DNA from 4 places in the Streptococcus rupicaprae genome. Region 3 is predicted to be linked to each of the others. Evidence: predicted binding sites of a transcription regulator. Region 3 holds the regulator's gene; each other region holds the start of a gene.
What was found. Region 3 encodes CtsR, which represses protease genes until heat stress. Its sites were predicted from a motif close to TTGGTCAAAAAAGGTCAAANA; they were not measured.
Positions count from the first base shown of each region.

Region 1: the regulator CtsR is predicted to act here: its motif matches at 2,587-2,607, upstream of ABID29_RS03305 (ATP-dependent Clp protease proteolytic subunit).
Region 2: the regulator CtsR is predicted to act here: its motif matches at 2,139-2,159, upstream of ABID29_RS07055 (ATP-dependent Clp protease ATP-binding subunit).
Region 4: the regulator CtsR is predicted to act here: its motif matches at 1,327-1,347, upstream of ABID29_RS07795 (ATP-dependent Clp protease ATP-binding subunit).

Region 1 is NZ_JBEPLO010000005.1:65,572-70,678, reverse strand. It holds gene ABID29_RS03315 (MalY/PatB family protein) at 1-1,054, shown strand, start outside; gene upp (uracil phosphoribosyltransferase) at 1,152-1,781, shown strand; gene ABID29_RS03305 (ATP-dependent Clp protease proteolytic subunit) at 2,659-3,249, shown strand; gene rpsP (30S ribosomal protein S16) at 3,598-3,870, shown strand; gene ABID29_RS03295 (KH domain-containing protein) at 3,898-4,137, shown strand; gene ABID29_RS03290 (endonuclease/exonuclease/phosphatase family protein) at 4,485-5,107, shown strand, end outside.
Region 2 is NZ_JBEPLO010000014.1:24,195-29,301, reverse strand. It holds gene ABID29_RS07055 (ATP-dependent Clp protease ATP-binding subunit) at 1-2,099, opposite strand, end outside; gene ABID29_RS07050 (DUF1797 family protein) at 2,403-2,633, shown strand; gene ABID29_RS07045 (amino acid ABC transporter permease) at 2,784-3,515, shown strand; gene ABID29_RS07040 (amino acid ABC transporter ATP-binding protein) at 3,512-4,246, shown strand; gene ABID29_RS07035 (bifunctional methylenetetrahydrofolate dehydrogenase/methenyltetrahydrofolate cyclohydrolase) at 4,372-5,107, shown strand, end outside.
Region 3 is NZ_JBEPLO010000013.1:50,430-55,536, forward strand. It holds gene ABID29_RS06840 (glycerol dehydrogenase) at 1-453, shown strand, start outside; gene ABID29_RS06845 (CtsR family transcriptional regulator) at 993-1,448, shown strand; gene ABID29_RS06850 (ATP-dependent Clp protease ATP-binding subunit) at 1,451-3,883, shown strand; gene tyrS (tyrosine--tRNA ligase) at 3,956-5,107, opposite strand, start outside.
Region 4 is NZ_JBEPLO010000016.1:50,015-55,121, forward strand. It holds gene ABID29_RS07795 (ATP-dependent Clp protease ATP-binding subunit) at 1-1,193, opposite strand, end outside; gene ABID29_RS07800 (DUF5694 domain-containing protein) at 1,697-2,398, opposite strand; gene uvrA (excinuclease ABC subunit UvrA) at 2,599-5,107, opposite strand, start outside.

The DNA of each region.
Region 1 (5,107 bases), on a different contig from region 3:
AATCGCACCTGAGATTCAAGAAGCCCTTCTAGACTATGTGAAAACAGGTGATTACGGCTATGCCTACACCAGTCAAAACCTGTATCAGGCAGTGATTGACTGGGAAGCAGAGCAGTTCTCAAATCCTGTTTTGGAAGACGAAATTCTCTTTGTTTCAGGAGTGGTACCGTCGATTTCCATTGCCTTGCAAGCCCTGACCCAGCCTGGGGACAGCATCCTCATCAATACGCCGTATTACGGGCCGATTCCAAGGACCATTCAGCTCTTGGACCGCCAATTGGTGAAAAATGAGTTGATCAAGGTTGATGGGCGTTACCAGATTGATTTTGCCCTCCTGGAGCAGCAGATTAAGGAGCAGGATGTTAGAGCTTATGTGCTCTGCAATCCCCAAAATCCGAGCGGTCGCGTTTGGACCAGAGAGGAATTAGAACGGATTGGGAACTTGTGCCTGAAGCACGATGTCCTCTTAATTATTGACGAGATTCACCGAGACCTCACCCTCTATGGTAATCAACACACCAGTTTTAACACCATAGATCCGCGGTTCAGGGATATTTCTATCGTATTAAGCAGTGCTACCAAGACCTTCAATTTGGCCGCAACGAAAAATAGTATGGCTATTATTGCCAATCCCAAGTTACGTAAAGCCTTTATCCGCCAGAGGTTGGCCAATAATCAACACGAAGTGCCAACTCTTGGCATGGTTGCAACAGAAGCCGCTTTTACCAAAGGGAAACCTTGGCTGTTGGCCTTGCGCAAACAGATTGAGCAGCATGCGGATTATGTGGCGGAGCGCTTAGGCCTAACCACCAAGATTCAGGTTATGAAGCCAGAAGCAACTTACCTACTGTGGCTGGATTTTTCAGCCTATGGCTTGGAGGACAAGGATTTATATGCCAAATGGCATGACCAAGCCAAACTCCTCTTCAATGAAGGAACAGCCTTTGGTCAGGCGGGGAGCCAGCATGCTAGGATGAATTTGGCTCTTCCTTTTGAGAGAATTGCCGAAGCTTGCGATCGCTTGATTGAGGTCTTTGGGACAGGTCAGCAGTAGGCAAAAAATAGATGAAAATGTCAAAAAAATGGTTTGATGAGCGATTTTTTGGCATTTTTTTGATATACTTTTAGAAGTAAACTAAAAGGAGGCCCACATGGGACATTTTCAAGTTATTTCACATCCACTCATTCAGCATAAATTGTCTATCTTGCGTCGCAAGGACACCTCGACCAAGGACTTTCGAGAATTGGTCAATGAGATTGCCATGCTGATGGGCTATGAAGTCCTACGCGATTTACCAGTCGAAGATGTTGAGATTGAGACTCCTATCACAAAGACTGTTCAGAAACAAATTGCAGGTAAAAAATTGGCCATTGTTCCAATTTTGCGGGCAGGTATCGGGATGGTTGATGGGATCTTGAGTTTGACACCGGCAGCTAAGGTTGGTCATATCGGTATGTACCGTGACGAGGAGACCCTCCAGCCTGTCGAATACCTGGTTAAATTACCAGAAGACATTGACCAAAGGGTCGTTCTTTGTGTGGATCCTATGTTGGCAACAGGTGGCTCGGCTGTCCTAGCGGTGGATTCCCTCAAGAAGCGTGGGGCGACCAGTATCAAGTTTGTTGGCCTCGTTGCTGCTCCAGAAGGGGTAGAGATGCTTCAAAAAGCGCATCCAGATGTGGAAATCTATGTCGCAGCCCTGGATGAAAAACTCAATGAACACGGCTATATCGTCCCAGGTCTTGGCGACGCAGGCGACCGACTGTTTGGGACTAAATGAGATGGGACAGTAATCGGTAATTCGTTAGAATTAGATTTCCCCTCACCTCCCTAATTTTTGGGGTTCGGGCTAAAACGGTCTCTTCCCAGACCGTTTTACTCCCACCTCCGCATGGCTTCAACAGTCAGGGGAGTGACTGTTGAAGGTGCGAGCCTTGAAATCAGAAAGCGAGCAAAGTCGCAGGGAATGACTGTTGAAGGTGCGAGCCTTGAAATCAGAAAGCGAGCAAAGTCGCAGGGAGTGACTGTTGAAGGTTGGAAATGAGGAAGCAAGGTTTCACGCATTCGTTAGGATTCTGAAAGCTGATGAAGTCAGCACATTTTGATACTATCTGCGATAGCTTCATTTCCCACCTAAAAAGGTCTCCTAGACCTTTTTAGCCCACTAGCAGTGGTTGATGGTGCCAAGCACCTTTTACGCTGACATCGCCAGCTTCATTTCCAGCTTCCAAAGGTCCCCCGGACCTTTGGAACTATGCAGGGGCAACTCTAAAACTGGCAAAGTAAGTATTGTCCCTTTTTAATTTCTAGGAGACAACCTTGGACAGCCTAACCCCAGGCTGTCCAAGCTCCCAACCACTGTGTCTTTGTTCAGCAGGGTAACGTACAACGAAGAGATTAGGACTGAGTCCCAGCCTCATTTAGGTCATCGCCTAGAAATTCGAGAGCGATGAAAAGGTCCAGTGGACCTATTTATCCGTCACCTGAAATGGGACTGCTAGTAGGAGAAGCAGAGTATTAGCACTGTAAGAAGAAAGAGTCCTTCTCCACTCTTTCTTTTTCTTTTATGTTGGGAAAGAGTTTTTTATTTGACCTTTTTTGACCAATTCAGTATAATAGAATCTGTAATAGAAATGAAAACGAAGTGAGGAAAGCATATGATTCCAGTAGTTATTGAACAAACCAGCCGTGGAGAACGTTCGTATGACATTTATTCGCGTCTCTTGAAAGACCGCATCATCATGTTGACCGGTCCAGTAGAGGACAATATGGCGAATTCCGTCATTGCCCAGCTCCTCTTTTTGGATGCTCAAGATCCGACCAAGGATATTTATCTCTATGTCAATACCCCTGGAGGTTCTGTATCGGCAGGTCTTGCCATTGTCGACACCATGAACTTCATCAAGGCAGATGTGCAAACCATCGTAATGGGCACTGCGGCCAGCATGGGAACAGTCATTGCATCAAGCGGTGCCAAGGGCAAACGTTTCATGCTCCCAAATGCTGAATACATGATCCACCAACCAATGGGTGGTACAGGTGGTGGTACCCAGCAGACAGATATGGCTATTGCAGCGGAGCATTTGCTCAAAACCCGTGATCGCCTTGAAAAAATCTTGGCGAAAAATTCTGGCAAAACGGTCAAACAGATCCATAAAGATGCAGAGCGTGACTATTGGTTGACAGCTGAGGAAACCTTGGCCTATGGCTTTATTGACGCTATCATGGAAAAAACAGACCTAAAATAAGGTATTTAAAGGTGGAGAGTTCCCTAACAAGGCTAGTAAATCTCCACCTTTTTGCCTGCTCTTATGGTGGAAAGGGAACTGATACTCAAGCAAATCAATCTAGCCTGGGAAGTCAGTTGACAAGGCTATCTTAGATTTTCAAAGTGTATGACTCAAGGGGAAGACGTGCAAATCTGCCTTCTCAAGGCGATTGTTAACTAAGGATTTGGTTTAGAAGGAGACGATTTTTAGCACTGTCAAGTTTTTTTCTTGACAGAACCTGTTTTTGTGCTATACTAGTTAAAGTGAGTTGCTAGCCCAGCTAGTGTTACTCCTTTATTAAATAATTAGAAAAGAGATTTATCCAAAATGGCAGTAAAAATCCGTTTGACTCGTATGGGTTCTAAAAAGAAACCTTTCTACCGTATTAACGTTGCAGATTCACGTGCACCGCGCGATGGCCGTTTCATCGAAACCGTAGGCACTTACAACCCACTTGTCACAGAAAACCAAGTGACCATCAAGGAAGACCGCGTGCTTGAGTGGTTGGCCAAAGGAGCACAGCCATCAGATACAGTGCGTAGCCTCTTGTCTAAGTCTGGTGTCTTGGCTAAATTCCACGAGCAAAAGTTCTCAAAATAATCTATTTTAAACAAAGCGAGAAGACCTATGGACATGATTGAAGATCTGATTATTGCGATAGTGAAACCCTTGATTTCACAACCAGACAAGCTGACCTTGCGGATTGAGGATACGCCAGAGTTTTTAGAATACCATCTGGATCTTGATCCGAGCGATATTGGTCGCGTGATCGGCCGCAAAGGCCGTACCATTTCTGCGATAAGAACGATTGTCTATTCTGTTCCGACAGATGGTAAAAAAGTTCGCCTTGTGATTGATGAAAAATAGAGCCTGATTGAAACGATTCCTGAGTGGGAGTCGTTTTTTTGCTGTATTCCTGACAATAGCACTGGTGAGAGTAAAGGTGCTGCCAACTACATAGCCTAAAATCTAAAGCCTCGCTAGATTTGCAAAGAAGGATATACTTAAGAAAGTTAGAAGAGTAGGACTTGATTGGTAGTCCGGAGGAGCAATGGCTTGTTTATTGATAATTTCCCTTTAAAATATAGTCAGTTTGAGCCATTTGAGGAATAGGTTGTTGAAATTATTGCAAGACCTAGGAGTAGCTTGTCAGTCAAACTAGAAATATGATACAATAAAATTTGAAAACGCTTAATTTTACAGAAGGAGATCTTATGAAAAAAGGCATTTATCTCATTAGTGCATCCGTATTAGCAACGGCACTATGGCAAGCTCAGCCCCTGGCCCAGAGCTTACTAGGAGAGACGATCTATGTTCAGGCAACGGAGCAAGAAAGTCAAGTCACTAGACTGGCTGATTTGAGAGCAAGCGGTGTGCAAGGCCAGATCTACACGGTATCAGGTAAGGTCATCAGTGCTGTCAATGCCTGGGGTGGCAATGGGTTTTATATCCAAGATGCTTCTGGAGCAGGCTTTTATATCTATCCTAATAAGGATGTCCTAGGCTATAATGAGGGTGATTTTGTTCAGTTAACGGGGACTCTCAGCAATTTTAATGGTGAATTGCAGCTGATCGCCATTACAGAGCATAGCTTGATTGAAGCGAGTCATGAGACAGCCATCACAGAAACAACAATTACAGGCCTAGTTCCTGAGTTGCAGTCCACTTTAGTTAACCTAAAGGACCTAACCGTCGGAGCGATTTCCTCAGATCGCTTTAAAAATGCCACTTTTACAGTGACAGATGCAAGTGGTCAAACCCTAGCTGTTCGTTTAGATAGCCGTTCGGGCGTCAATGCGGAAGCCTTGATGGGCAAGATTGGAACAGGTGATAAGAT
Region 2 (5,107 bases), on a different contig from region 3:
ATATGGTCCTGAATGGTCCGACGTAGGGGTCTTGCTCCCATCTTAGGGTCGTAGCCTAGATCGACCAGTTTTTCCTTGACCTTGTCGGTGACGTGGAGACTGATACCATTGGTCGCTAGACGTTCGCTGACCCCATCTAGCATCAGGTCGACAATCTTGAGCAGGTTATCCTTGCTGAGGGCTTGGAACTCAATGATCCCATCGAAACGGTTCATAAATTCCGGACTAAAGAAGTCGCCCAGGTGAGAAAGGACGGAGTTGGTCCGATTTTCCCTGGCTGCGCCAAAGCCGACTGACGCCTCTACCTTGCCTGTTCCTGCGTTAGAAGTCATGATGATAATGGTATCCTTAAAGCTGACCGTGCGGCCTTGGCCATCTGTGAGGCGGCCGTCATCCAAAACTTGAAGGAACATGTGCATGACATCTGGATGGGCTTTTTCTACTTCATCCAGGAGGATGAGCGAATAAGGATTACGGCGAACTTTTTCCGTTAATTGACCGGCTTCTTCGTAGCCAACATAGCCCGGAGGGGCTCCAACCAGCTTGGCTGTGCTGTGTTTTTCCATGTATTCTGACATGTCAAAGCGAATCATAGCGTCAGCTGAGCCAAAGAGCTCGATCGCTAATTGTTTAGACAATTCGGTCTTGCCGACACCGGTCGGTCCGACAAAGAGGAAGGAGCCGATTGGGCGGTTAGGAGCTCCGAGTCCGACACGGTTTCTGCGGATGGCCTTGGCGATTTTATCCACGGCCTCATCCTGGCCGATGACATGAGCTTTGAGGTCGCTGGCCAAATGGATCAACTGGCTCTGCTCTTTTTCCTTGAGGTCACCGACTGGAATGTTGGTCTTGCGCTCAACGATGCTCTCGATTTCCTTTTCAGTGATGATGGGAGTGTCTTGCTCATCAAGGCTGGTTTGCTGCATTTCCTTGTATTTGGCAATTTGGTCGCGGAAATAGGCGGCTTTTTCGTAATCTTCGTCACGCGTAGCTTGAGCCTTGAGGTTTTCAGCTTCAATGAGGCGCTGGTCAATCTCTTTAGGATCCACAAAATTGAGGGTCAGGTTCATCTTGGAGCCAGCCTCGTCGAGCAAATCGATGGCCTTGTCTGGCAAGAAACGGTCCTGAATGTAGCGGTTGGAGAGGTGGGCGGCAGACTCGATCGCTTCGTCAGTGTAGCGCACATGGTGGTAGTCTTCGTAGCGTTTTTGAATCCCTTTTAAGATGGTGATGGTTTCTTCAACGCTCGGTTCGTCGACACGAACGGGCTGCATCCGTCGCTCTAAGGCAGCGTCTTTTTCAATGATGCGGTACTCGTTGAGGGTGGTTGCTCCAACTAGTTGCAATTCTCCCCTAGCCAGCGCAGGTTTGAGGATATTACCCGCATCCATGTTACCATCGCCAGCTGCACCGGCTCCGACAATTTCATGGATTTCGTCAATGAATAGAATGACGTCCTGACGCTCACGGATTTCTTCCATGAGTTTTTGCATGCGCTCCTCAAATTGGCCGCGGATCCCTGTTCCTTGGACCAGGCTGACCACATCGAGACGAATGACTTGCTTGTTTTGCAGTTTATGCGGGACATCCGCATCGACAATTTTCTGGGCCAAGCCTTCAACGACAGCTGTTTTACCGACCCCAGGCTCTCCGATGAGAACAGGGTTGTTTTTGGTCCGACGGTTGAGGATCTCAATCACACGGATAATCTCCTCGTCACGACCGATGACAGGGTCAATGCCTCCTCGGCGAGCAATATCGGTGACATTGATACCGAACTCGTCCAAGAGCCCTTTCTTAGGTGGTTGGCCATTTTGCCCGTTCCCATTCCCACCTGAACGACCAGGATGGGTTGGAGGCGTGGTGTTACTTGGGCGGCGATTGTTCTGTTGGAAGTTGCTTAATTCATCAAAGAAATCTTCAAAGGGGTTTCTTTGGCTGTTTTGTGGATTAGAAATCCCCTTAAATAAGGCATTTTGAGGATCGGTTTTCATGATTTGGTAACAGTTTTGGCAGAGGTCTACTTGGTGTTGGCGACCATTGAGATTGCTATAAAGATGGATGGTGGCATCGTTAATTTGACAATTATGACAAAGCATAGAACTACCTCTTTTCCTAGATTCACAGATGACTGACCAAAGGTCAAAAAAGGTCAAATGTTAATTTAATTATATCACTTCTGGAAAAGAAAGCAACTGAAAAGCTTACTAGCCCTTGTTTTGGAAAATGAAGAGACCAGGACCTATTTCCAAACTGATATAGGACCAATCAAGCGTTCTCTCCTTCTTTCAGCCTCGATTTGAAGAAAATTTCCTGTAAGTCCCTTAAAAAATCCTTTTTTCTAGCCCAACTTGTGGAAATTATGGTAGAATAAGGTATAGACTTTTAAGAGGAGAACGACTATGGAATCACATTTGGTGAGAATTATTAACCGCTTGGAGCTGATGGCTAAAGATGGCGGGAACTTAAAACGTAATTTTGAACGCGAAGGAGTGGTTGTGGCAGAAGTGTCTTACAGCTACGATGAGGAGAATGGCTCTGTCTTCACCCTACGTGATGTAGCAGCCCATGAGACCTTTACCTTCGACTCCATCGATTTGGTTGCTATGGAAATTTACGAATTGCTCTATTAATAGCTAATAGGAGCAGACATAGAGCATGTAAAACACCTGAATTTTCAGGTGTTTTTCTTGTTTTTCATGATTTTTCAAAAAATTAAAGCTTACAACTTGAATTATTATTCAAAAAGTGTATAATATTTCTATATTTAGAAAGGGATCGTTATGGATTTTTCATTTTTACCTAAATTTCTGCCCTATTTTAACTATGGGGTTCTTGTGACCTTGATTATTTCTGCTTGTGTGGTTTTCTTTGGAACGATTTTGGGCGTATTGCTGGCCTTTGCCCAGAGGTCTCGCTTTTACCCTCTAGCTGGTATGACCCGTCTTCCTTGGCTTGCTAGGTTCAATCCCTTGGCGCTTTTAGCCAATACCTATATCTGGATTTTTCGTGGAACCCCTATGGTGGTCCAAATCATGATTTCCTTTATTTTGATCAAAATTTCAGCCCCCATTGTGCCTTTTGGCAGTATCAATCTGGATTTATCCCGTCTCCTGCCTGGCATTATCATCATTTCGATGAATAGCGGGGCCTATGTCTCTGAGACAGTGCGAGCTGGTCTCAATGCGGTAGCCGCAGGCCAGATGGAAGCTGCCTACTCTTTGGGCATGCGGCCTTGGCCAACCATGCGTTATGTCATCATGCCACAGGCTATTAGAAATATCCTTCCTTCTTTGGGGAATGAGTTTATTACCATTATCAAAGACAGCTCTCTCTTGTCTACTATCGGCGTTATGGAGCTTTGGAACGGGGCTACGACTGTTTCTGTAACGACCTACCTGCACCTCAGCCCCCTCTTGTTTGCGGCTATGTATTATTTGATCATGACCAGCCTGATGACCTGGATCATCAAATGTTTAGAGAATCATTTTAACAAAGGAGCCAGAACAATATGACGTCAGCTATTATTGAAATAAAAGACCTCCACAAATACTTTGGACGGCAGGAAGTCCTAAAAGGGATCGATTTAACCATCTATCAAGGAGAAGTGGTGGTGATTATCGGTCCGTCAGGATCGGGCAAGTCTACTCTGCTTCGGACCATGAATCTGCTAGAAGATGCAACGCAGGGACAGGTTATTTTTGAAGGGGTAGATATTACCGACAAGGCCAATGACCTCTTTAAAATGCGGGAAAAGATGGGCATGGTCTTTCAGCAGTTTAATCTCTTTCCCAACATGTCTGTCCTTGATAATATTACCCTGTCGCCGATCAAAACCAAGGGGATGGACAAGCTAGAAGCACAAAGAAAAGCTCATGCTCTCTTGGAAAAAGTTGGTTTACCAGATAAGGCCCATGCTTTTCCTCAGAGTTTATCTGGCGGGCAGCAACAGCGGATTGCCATTGCCAGAGGCCTTGCTATGGATCCAGATGTTCTTCTCTTTGATGAGCCGACTTCTGCACTTGATCCAGAGATGGTCGGGGAGGTATTAGCAGTTATGCAGGACCTGGCCAAGTCAGGCATGACCATGGTGATTGTCACTCATGAAATGGGGTTTGCAAGAGAAGTTGCGGATCGGATTATCTTTATGGATGGTGGGGTAATTGTCGAAGAAGGCACGCCTCAACAGATTTTTGAAGCAACGAGGGAAGTGCGGACCAAGGATTTCCTATCCAAAGTCTTATAAGTGGGAAAAGCTGGCTAATAGAGCTAGGCTTTTCTTTTTCTCACTCTGATAAGGTATCACTAGAAAAAACGATACTTTTTTGTTATAATGGGTCAAAACGTAAGAGGTGCATTGAAGTGAAAATAATGGATGGCAAGGCTTTAGCGACTAAATTGCAGGCAGAACTAGCAGAAAAAACAGAGAAATTACGGGATGAACATGGCGTGACACCTGGTTTGTTGGTGATTTTAGTAGGAGAAGACTCTGCCAGTCAAGTCTATGTCCGAAACAAGGAACGTTCGGCTTTAGCAGCTGGTTTTAAGAGTCAAGTGGTACGTTTGCCGGAGACGGTCACTGAGGTAGAGTTGTTAGAGATGATTTCCACCTACAATCAAGATCCGACCTGGCATGGGATTTTGGTCCAGTTGCCACTGCCCAAGCACATCGATGAGGAAAAGGTCCTTCTGGCTATCGATCCAGGCAAGGATGTTGATGGTTTTCATCCGACCAACATGGGGAAACTCTGGTCTGGTCACCCGGTCATGGTTCCGTCAACGCCAGCGGGTATCATGGAACTGTTCAAGGCCTATGGGGTTGAGCTGGCTGGTAAGCGGGCTTTGGTCATTGGTCGATCTAATATTGTCGGCAAGCCGATGGCCCAGTTGCTCATGGATGCCAATGCGACAGTTACTATCGGCCATTCTCGAACACAGTATTTGCCGGCCTTGGCACGCCAGGCGGATATCTTGGTCGTAGCAATCGGTCAGGCTAAATTTGTCACCAAAGACTTTGTCAAAGAAGGAGCGGTTGTTGTCGATGTTGGCATGAATCGAGATGACAATGGCAAGTTGTGTGGCGACGTGGATTTTGATTCTGTTGCAG
Region 3 (5,107 bases):
CAGGCTATGGCCAGCTGTCAGGCGCAGGTTGTCACCCTTGCATTTGAGAATATTGTCGAAGCCAATACCTTGTTGAGTGGTATCGGTTTTGAGAGTGCCGGTCTTGCGGCTGCCCATGCGATTCACAATGGTTTTACAGCCTTGGAAGGCGACATCCACCATCTGACGCATGGGGAAAAGGTTGCTTATGGGACCCTGACCCAATTGTTCCTCGAAAATCGTCCTAAGGAAGAGTTAGACAAATATATTCACTTCTACCAGGCCTTAAATCTTCCGACACGGTTGGCAGAGTTGCATTTGGCGGATGCGGACTACGAGACCCTCCTCAAAGTCGGCAAGCAAGCCACAATTGAAGGGGAAACCATTCATCAAATGCCGTTTGAAATTACAGCGGACGATGTGGCAGCTGCGCTTTTAGCAGTAGACCGCTATGTGGAATCCTTGGATAACTAGTTGTTGTGAGGTTGGGACAAAAGTCCTAGCCTCTCAATTATTTTTTGAATAGTCATTCGAGACGCAGTGGTTGAGTGGGCTCTAATTCGCTAATTTCATCAGCTTTTACTGCCCTACTCAACTGTGCGGAGGTGGGAGTAAAACGGTCTGGGAAGAGACCGTTTTAGCCCGAACCCTAAAAATTAGGGAGGTGAGGGGAAATCGAATTCTGACGAATTACCGATTTTTGTCCTCCACACTCCCTCTGGTGGGGAGATGTCTTCACGACTAAATATATATTCAAAGAAAATCAATCTAGCCGAGGAAATGAAGTTGATGATAGAACTGGAGTTCATCGAAGTAAGTTGACAACGGCAATCTTTGATTTTCAAAGAGTATTACTCTGTTTTTGTGTGTATCCTGTCTTTTTTAGTGAGAAGGACATTCGGTTTTCAGGCTTAGAACGAAAACAGCCTTCTTAAGTCTTAGCGCCTTTTTCCTTTTCAAAAGGTCATATTTTCGGTATAATAATAGTCAAAGATAGTCAGAGGAGGTAACCTATGGAGCCGAAAAACACGACGGACAGTATCGAAGCCTACATCAAGGGACTGTTAGCCAAGGCTGGTTTTGTTGAGCTTAAACGCAGTGAAATTGCAGCTTCCTTTCAGGTGGTGCCGAGTCAGATTAATTATGTGATCAAAACCCGATTCACGCAGAGTCGTGGCTATGTTGTGGAGAGCAAGCGTGGTGGCGGAGGCTATATCCGGATTGATAAGATTGATTTTTCAGACCATCATCATCGCCTAGAGGGCCTCAGGTTAAGCCTTGGGGAACAATTGAGCCAACAGGTGTTTACGGATATTATGCAAATGCTCTATGAGCAAGGCTTGATGACCGAGCGGGAAGGCAATTTGCTTTTGGCGATTAATACAGACGAAGTCCTCGGTGAGAATGCGCCTGTGATTCGAGCGCGGGCACTGAGAAAGATTATACGACAACTAGATAGGAAAGAGTGAGTATGAAGTTATCACACGGTATGAGAGTGGCTTGGGAAGACGGTCAAATTCTAGCCCAGCGTTACGGTTGCCAGGCGGTTGAATCCTGGCATGTTTTGTTGAGTTTTATCGGAAATCTGGAGTCGGTTGCTGGCGCCAGTTTGATGGATTTTGACTTTGATTTTGACGACTATGATCGTGCCATCTACAAAATCACTGAAAAAGAGATGTTAGAAGAGGTCGCAGACTTTGATGTCCTCCCTCATTCCAAACGCTTGAAAGCCTTGACGGCCTTTGCAGAGTCCATTGCCCAAAGCCTTAAGGCCAAGGAGTTGGGAACGGAACACCTGCTTTTGGCCATTATTCTAGATGGTTCTTCTGTGGCCAGCCGTGTACTAGAGGAAGTTGGTTTTACGGCTGGTCAAGTAGAGAACGAGCCTTCTTTGGTGGACCTGCGTAAGAATTTGGAGCAAAAAGCTGGAATTGGCAAGGCACAGATCAAGGCCATCCGTGCCATGATGAAGGGCCAGGCCAGCAGCAGACATCAGGCTCCGAATATGATGGGCATGCCTAGCACGCCGAGCGGGGGTCTGGAAGACTACACCAAGGACTTGACAGAAGCAGCAAGGCAGGGGCTCTTGGAACCTGTTGTTGGCCGGGACGAAGAAATCTCTCGAATGATTCAGGTGTTGAGTCGAAAAACCAAGAACAATCCTGTACTGGTCGGTGCTGCTGGGGTTGGAAAAACGGCTCTGGCCCTTGGGCTTGCTCAGCGGATTGCTAAAGGAGAGGTTCCTGAGAGCTTGGCTAAGATGCGAGTGATGGAATTAGAACTGATGGCAGTGCTTGCTGGAACCCGCTTCAGGGGTGATTTTGAGGAGCGGATGAATAATATCATCGAGGATATTGAAGAGGACGGTCAGGTCATTCTGTTTGTGGATGAGTTACACACCATCATGGGCAGTGGCAGTGGCATTGACAGTACCATGGATGCGGCCAATATCCTAAAGCCAGCCCTATCGCGCGGAACCCTGCATATGATTGGCGCGACCACCCAAGAAGAATTTCAGAAACACATTGAGAAGGATTCAGCCCTATCTCGGCGGTTTGCCAAAATTGTCGTAGATGCTCCTTCTGAGGCAGATGCCAAGTCTATTCTATTAGGGTTACGACCGGCCTACGAAGCCCACCACAGGGTTTCAATCACGGATCAAGCCGTCGAAGTTGCGGTCCGCTATGCCAAACGCTACTTGACTAGCAAAAATCTGCCAGATTCAGCCATAGACCTCTTGGACGAGGCGGCAGCAACTGCTCAGAACCGCGCTGGATTTGCCGGTATTCGGCCTGAATTGAACGCCCTGGACCAGGCCTTGATGGCTGGGAAATGGTCAGTCGCCTCAAAGCTTTTAGCTGAAGATGATAAGCGCTCAGCTGTCGAAATTGGTCCAGAAGACATTCTAGAAACACTGAGTCGTTTATCCGGTATTCCGTTGACCAAGTTGACTAAGACGGAGGCCAAGCGCTATATTAACCTTGAGTCGGAATTGCACAAGCGCGTTATCGGTCAGGATTCGGCTATCTCAGCAGTCAGCCGTGCCATCCGTCGGAATCAATCTGGTATCCGTCAAACCAAGCGCCCAATCGGTTCCTTCATGTTCTTGGGGCCGACCGGAGTCGGTAAGACGGAGCTGGCCAAGGCCTTGGCAGAGTTGCTTTTTGATAATGAAGAAGCCTTGATTCGGTTTGACATGAGCGAGTATATGGAAAAATTTGCCTCCAGTCGCCTTAACGGCGCGCCTCCAGGCTATGTCGGCTATGAAGAGGGTGGGGAGTTGACGGAAAAAGTACGTCACAAACCTTACTCGGTCCTTCTCTTTGATGAGGTTGAAAAGGCCCATCCGGATACCTTTAACATCCTGCTTCAGGTCCTGGATGATGGGCAGCTGACAGATAGTCGGGGACGCAAGGTAGATTTTTCAAATACGCTGATTATCATGACATCCAATCTTGGGGCGACAGCGCTTCGGGATGATAAGACAGTAGGATTTGGAGCCAAGGATATTAATTTTGACCATGAGAACATGGAAAAACGTATTTTCGAGGAGCTGAAAAAACACTATCGGCCAGAATTTATCAACCGAATTGATGAGAAAATCGTCTTCCATAGTTTAAGCCAAGATCACATGCAAGAAGTGGTCAAGGTCATGATACGGCCCTTGCTGGCTAGTCTTGAAGAAAAGGGCATTGAGACAAAGGTTCAGCCGTCTGCCCTAAAGTTGCTGGCTAAGTTAGGCTATGATCCAGAGATGGGGGCAAGGCCTCTGCGCCGTGCTATTCAGACCCACTTGGAAGATCCGTTGGCAGAAAAACTTTTGGCTGGTCAATTACCGAGTGGCAGTCTCTTGAAAATTGGGGTGAAAAATGACAAACTCCAGTTGAGCGCTTCCAGTGATTAGTCCCTAAGACAGACGATAAGAAAAACCTGCTAGTACCCGAGTTATGGGTCCTAACAGGTTTTTTGATTGGCTTTAGTAAGTCAGTACAAAGTATTTTTTCTTGCCGCGACGGATGACGGTCAATTCCCCGTCGATTTTATCGCTATCTGACACTTGGTAGTCCAAGTCTTGGATACGGTCGCCGTTGATGGAGATAGCGCCGTTTTGGACATCTTCACGGGCTTGGCGTTTGGAAGTGACAATGCTTGCTGTCACCAAGAGTTCAACGATATTGCGGTCATCATCAGCTTGTACAGTGTAGTTTGGAACGTTGCTGAGGCCTTGCTTAAGCTCGCTAGCGGATAATTCCTTGATGTTACCAGCAAAGAGTTGCTCCGTGATTTTGAGGGCTTGTTCGTAGGCTTCTTGTCCGTGGACCAGGGTCACGACTTCACGTGCCAAGACTTTTTGAGCCAGACGCTGGTGGCGCGCCTGATCAAATTCTTTCTCGATATCAGCAATCTCATCCAAGGATAGGAAGGTAAAGATCTTCAAGAAGCGCACAGCGTCGTCATCCATGACGTTGAGCCAGAACTGGTACATCTCATAAGGAGATGTTTTGGAAGCGTCGAGCCAAACGGCATTGCCTTCTGATTTGCCGAATTTCTTGCCAGTGCTGTCGGTAATGAGGGGGACAGTGATGACGTGACCTGTGACATCAGCCTTGCGGCGAAGGAGTTCGGTCCCTGCGGTCATGTTGCCCCACTGGTCAGATCCACCGATTTGGAGGGTCACGTTGTGAAGGCGGTTGAGCTCGTAGAAGTCAAAACCCTGCATGATCTGGTAGGCAAATTCGGTGTAGGAAATACCGGTCTCGATCCGTTTTTTGACAGATTCCTTACTCATCATGTAGTTGACAGTGAAGTACTTGCCGACATCGCGGAGGAAGTCAATGAAGCTGATAGAGCCAAACCAGTCGTAGTTGTTGGTCATAACAGCCTTGTTGTCTCCGTTGTCAAAATCTAAGAAACGAGAGAGTTGGCCTTGGATTTTTTCCACCCAGCCATCAACCGTTTCTTTGGTCTGAAGGCTACGTTCGGTGTCCTTGAAAGAGGGATCGCCGATGAGACCAGTTGCCCCACCGACAAGTGGAAAAGGTTTGTGGTCAGCTAGTTGCAGGTGACGGCAGACCAGGATCGGTACCAGGTGACCTAGGTGAAGGCTGTCTGCGGTTGGGTCATAGCC
Region 4 (5,107 bases), on a different contig from region 3:
CCCATCTGGGAAACGGGAATACCGGTCATCCGCTCTACTGATTCTGCCACATCGTTGACGGTTGCAACGACCTTCTGGCTTTCGGTGTGGTTGTCCATCTGCTCTTGGAGTTTTTCGATCCGCACCTTTTGATTGAGGGCTGTTTCATAGTCCTCTTTCTCCACTGCTGCTTCTTGCAGGCGCTTGGCTTCTGCCATCTCCGCTTCTAGGCTTTTGAGGTCTGTCGCAGGGTGTTGGGCTGCCAAGTGGGCTGCCGTCACATCGATCAAGTCAATGGCCTTGTCAGGCAGGCTGCGCTGCGGGATGTATTGGACTGAATAATCCACCGCTGCCTTGAGGACAGCATCTGGTAACTCGATATTGTGATGGGCTTCATAGAGCGGCTTAATCCCCTTCAAAATCTGGAAGGTGTCCTCAGCAGACGGGGCATTGACCTTAACCTCGTTGAAACGACGGGCAAGAGCCGCATTTTTCAAGATGGTGTTGCGGTATTCATCTTGTGTTGTCGCACCGATCACAGAGAGCTCTCCACGGGACAGGGCAGGTTTCAAGATATCCGCCAAGCCCTTGGAACCAGAATCGCCACCTGTTGATCCAGCCCCCAAAATCTGATGAATCTCATCGAAGAAGATGATGATGTTGCCAGACTTTTTGACCTCATCAAGCAAGTTCTGCACATTCTCCTCGAAGGCTCCGCGGTACTGGGTACCCGCTTCTAGCCCAGAAATGTCGATGGAGATGATCTCCTTGTTCTTGATGCTGGCAGGTACATCGCCATTGACGATGGCCTGCGCCAGACCTTCTACGACCGCTGTTTTCCCAACACCCGCATCGCCGACCATGACGGGGTTATTCTTGGTCCGACGGGCCAGAATTTCAGCGGTTTCTTGGATTTCCTTGTTGCGGCCGATGACAGGATCCAGTTTACCCTCACGCGCCTGCTGGGTCAGGTTGGTCCCAAGCTTAGCTAGGATCCCGTCTTGCTTGATTTGCCCTTCTTTTTGGGCCATAGCAGAGCTGGTATCTGATTGTGGCAACTGCCCAGTTTGACGGTAAATCGCAAACTCTTCTGGTGTTACCTCACGGCCATTGATGCTGTAGCGGCGGCGTTCACTAGAGTAACCACCCATGTTGCCCATGAGTTGGTTGAAAATATCGTCCATGTTGTTAAAATTGTTAAAGTTGTTGTTCATGTCTTTACCTCATTGAATTGTTTTTGTTTTATCATGATGATGTTCACTCACATCTCTATAATTTTGACCAAAACTGACCTTTCTCTTAAAAATAAAAGGTCTGTCTATAGACAATCATCGGTTCAGCTCGGCTTGTCTGACCATCACTGACCAATTTCTTAAAAAATAAAGTACTCTCCAAACCGAGCCTCCCTTTCTGTTACTCTTGTCCGTTTAATCAGATTTAGGACTGACCAAAACTGACCTTTTTTGTCAAAAAATAGTGAGCAATCCTGCTCCTGTAAGGTTTTTCTCTCCCTTACGATACCTAGTATACACCATTGGTCAGGAAAGGTCAATAGTTTTGTTTGACTTTTTTGTATCTTTTTTAAAACAACAACCCGCCCAGCCAAGCTGAACGGGTTTTCTTTTATCATAGGAAGGATTAAAACGGTGAATAGCCACGCCTTTTTTCAAGTTGATCTTGATATGACCAGCTCGGGTCCACCATTCTACTTCGACAGTCAAGTCAGATAGGTCAGTGCATCCACCAGTTCTACCTGCTGGCTATCCGCAAAGAAGTTTTCTAGAATCCCCTTATGGGAGCTGCCAATCAATAAGATGGCCCGATCATCGGCTTCTAACTGACTCAAGGTGTTCTGAACAATTTTCATATTACGCTGATACCACCAAATCAACCAACCAATGCCATAATCATCGTCACCAGCTACCTGAATCAAATTGGTATAATAAGCCTGAGTATCTTTCACAAACTCTGGCGAATTAAAATGGCGCAAGTTCCATGTGATCCCCTTATCCAAATCAGCAGGCTGAGGTTCATACAGAGCCAGCAAGTTAACTAAAGTACTGTTTTCTTGAATGACCTCATGAACTTGGCCAAAACCATAAAGGCCTTGCCCTGCCTCCATCCAATCGATAGCCAAGAGAGGAGCACCGCTCAACTTGGCCAGAGGATAGGCCAACTGAGCAATCTCATTGGTAGACTGCCTTTCCCCTTTCACCAGCTGATCGATGTAGGTCTCCAGACCTATCTGATTCGACCGTTCCCACTCCACAAAGACCTTGGTCGGCTGGTAGACCGCCAAAGCAGCTACTGCTTCATCCAACTCCTGCCTCATCTCAAAAGTTCGATCAGGATTGGCCAAGCTATGCAAATCCTGCTGACTTTCCATATGAAAGGTTCCCAAAACCATTAACTGTGCCATAGCATCACTTCCTCCTGCTGTTTATTGACCTTTAAAGGCAACTAGTTGACTAGGGTTCGCAACGTCTTATACTCTTTGAAAAGCAAAGATAACCCTTGTCAACTCGCTTCGATGAAGGCCAGTTCTATCATCAGCTTCCTTTCCTAGGCTAGATTGATTTTCTATGAGTATTAGTCACTATTTTCAAAATCTCTGGAAGATTAGCCTAGTTTTCCTTTGAGATACTGACCCGTGAAACTAGCTGGATTGGCAGCAACTTCTTCCGGTGTGCCTGTCGCAATGATTTGGCCACCACCGACACCCCCCTCTGGTCCAAGGTCAATGATGTGGTCTGCTGTCTTAATGACATCTAGATTATGCTCGATAACCAGAACCGTATTGCCATCATCCACAAAGCGTTCTAAGACTTTAAGCAAGCGGGCAATATCCTCTGTATGGAGGCCTGTTGTTGGCTCATCCAGAATGTAGAAAGACTTTCCTGTTGAGCGCTTGTGCAACTCACTCGCCAGTTTCATCCGCTGGGCTTCACCTCCAGACAAGGTCGTCGCTGGTTGGCCTAGGCTAACATACCCCAATCCCACATCCTGAATCGTTTGTAGCTTGCGGGCAATTTTAGGAATGTGTTGAAAGAAATCGACCGCTTCGTTGACGGTCATATCTAGCACTTGAGCAATATTTTTCTCCTTGTAATGCACCTCCAAGGTTTCGCTATTGTAACGTCGGCCATGGCAGACCTCACAAGGCACAAAGACATCTGGCAAGAAATGCATCTCAATCTTGATGATCCCATCTCCCGAACAAGCCTCACAGCGACCGCCCTTGATATTGAAAGAGAAACGCCCCTTCTTGTACCCGCGCATTTTAGCTTCATTTGTCTGCGCGAAGAGATCACGAATATCATCAAAGACCCCTGTATAAGTTGCAGGGTTTGATCGCGGTGTTCGTCCAATGGGACTCTGGTCAATGTCAATCAACCGATCCAGATGTTCAATGCCTTCAATGGCCTTGTGCTTGCCTGGTTTGGCAGAATTACGATTGAGCTTTTGGGCAATCCCTTTTTTCAAAATACTATTGACCAAGGTTGACTTGCCTGACCCTGAAACGCCCGTGACAGCAATAAACTTGCCCAAAGGGAAAGTCGCGGTCACATTTTGCAAATTATTTTCCTTTGCACCAGTGATTCGGATAAACCGGCCATTGCCAGCACGTCGTTCCAGCGGAACCTCAATTTTACGCTTGCCCGAGAGATATTGACCTGTGATAGATTTACTAGATCTGGCGACTTGCTTGGGGGTTCCCGCTGCAACGATTTCTCCGCCGAATTTTCCAGCTCCTGGACCAATATCAATCAGGTAGTCCGCCGCCATCATGGTATCCTCATCATGCTCCACGACAATCAAGGTATTGCCCAAGTCCCGCATCTTTTTAAGGCTGGCAATCAGGCGGTCATTGTCCCGCTGATGAAGGCCGATAGATGGCTCATCTAGGATGTAGAGCACCCCTGACAGATTAGACCCAATCTGGGTCGCCAAGCGGATCCGCTGGCTTTCTCCACCAGAGAGGGTTCCCGCTGCACGAGAGAGTGTCAAGTAGTTGAGACCGACATTCTTTAAGAAGGTCAAACGGTCTATAATTTCTTTCAAAATGGGGCGAGCGATGGTTTCTTCGTTAGCTGTCAAAGCTAGATCCTTGACCAAGTCCAAATGGTCTGCAATGGAAAGGTCTGAAAGAGCCCCAATATGGATACCATCTTCTCCACCAAGTTTGATGGATAGGGCCTGATCATTTAGGCGGTAACCCTTGCATCTAGCACACGGTAACTCATTCATGTAGCCACTCATGACATTGCGAGTAAAATCGCTAGTTGTCTCGCGGTAACGCCGTTCCACATTGGCAATGATTCCCTCAAAAGGAATATCGATGTCCCTCACGCCTCCAAATTCATTTTCATAATGAAAATGGAAGAGTTCTCCCTTTGAGCCGTTTAATATTAAGTCTTGTTCAGCCTTCTTGAGGTCCTTAAACGGTGTATCCATATCAATCCCGAATTGAGTCATGGCCTGTTCCAACATCTGCGGGTAATAATTAGACGAAATCGGATTCCACGGCGCTAGAGCTCCCTCTCTTAGGGTCTTTTCCGGATCAGGGATGATCAAATCTTTATCCACTTCCAACTTACTTCCCAGACCGTCACACTCACTGCAAGACCCAAATGGCGCATTAAAAGAAAACAAACGTGGCTCTAGCTCGGGAACTGTAAAGCCACAGACCGGACAGGCGTAATGCTCTGAAAACAGCAATTCTTGACCATCCATGGTGTCAATCACAACATAACCATCTGCCAGGCGTAGGGCCGCTTCCACCGAATCAAATAGCCTTGAGCGGATGCCATCTTTAATCACAATCCGGTCAACAACCACGTCAATGGTATGGGCAAAGCTCTTTGGCAGTTCAGGGACTTCTGTCACATCGTAAACATCCCCATTGACCCGAACTCGGACATAGCCATCCTTTTGAATTTTTTCAAAAACAGTCTTATGTTGGCCCTTTTTCTTACGGATAACAGGGGCTAAAATCTGCAGACGCTGACGCTCTGGCAATTCCAAAATCCGATCGACGATCTGTTCGACGGAACTCGCAGAAATAGCTCCGTGCCCATTGATACAGTAAGGGACACCAATCCGAGCGTAGAGCAGGCGCAGGTAATCA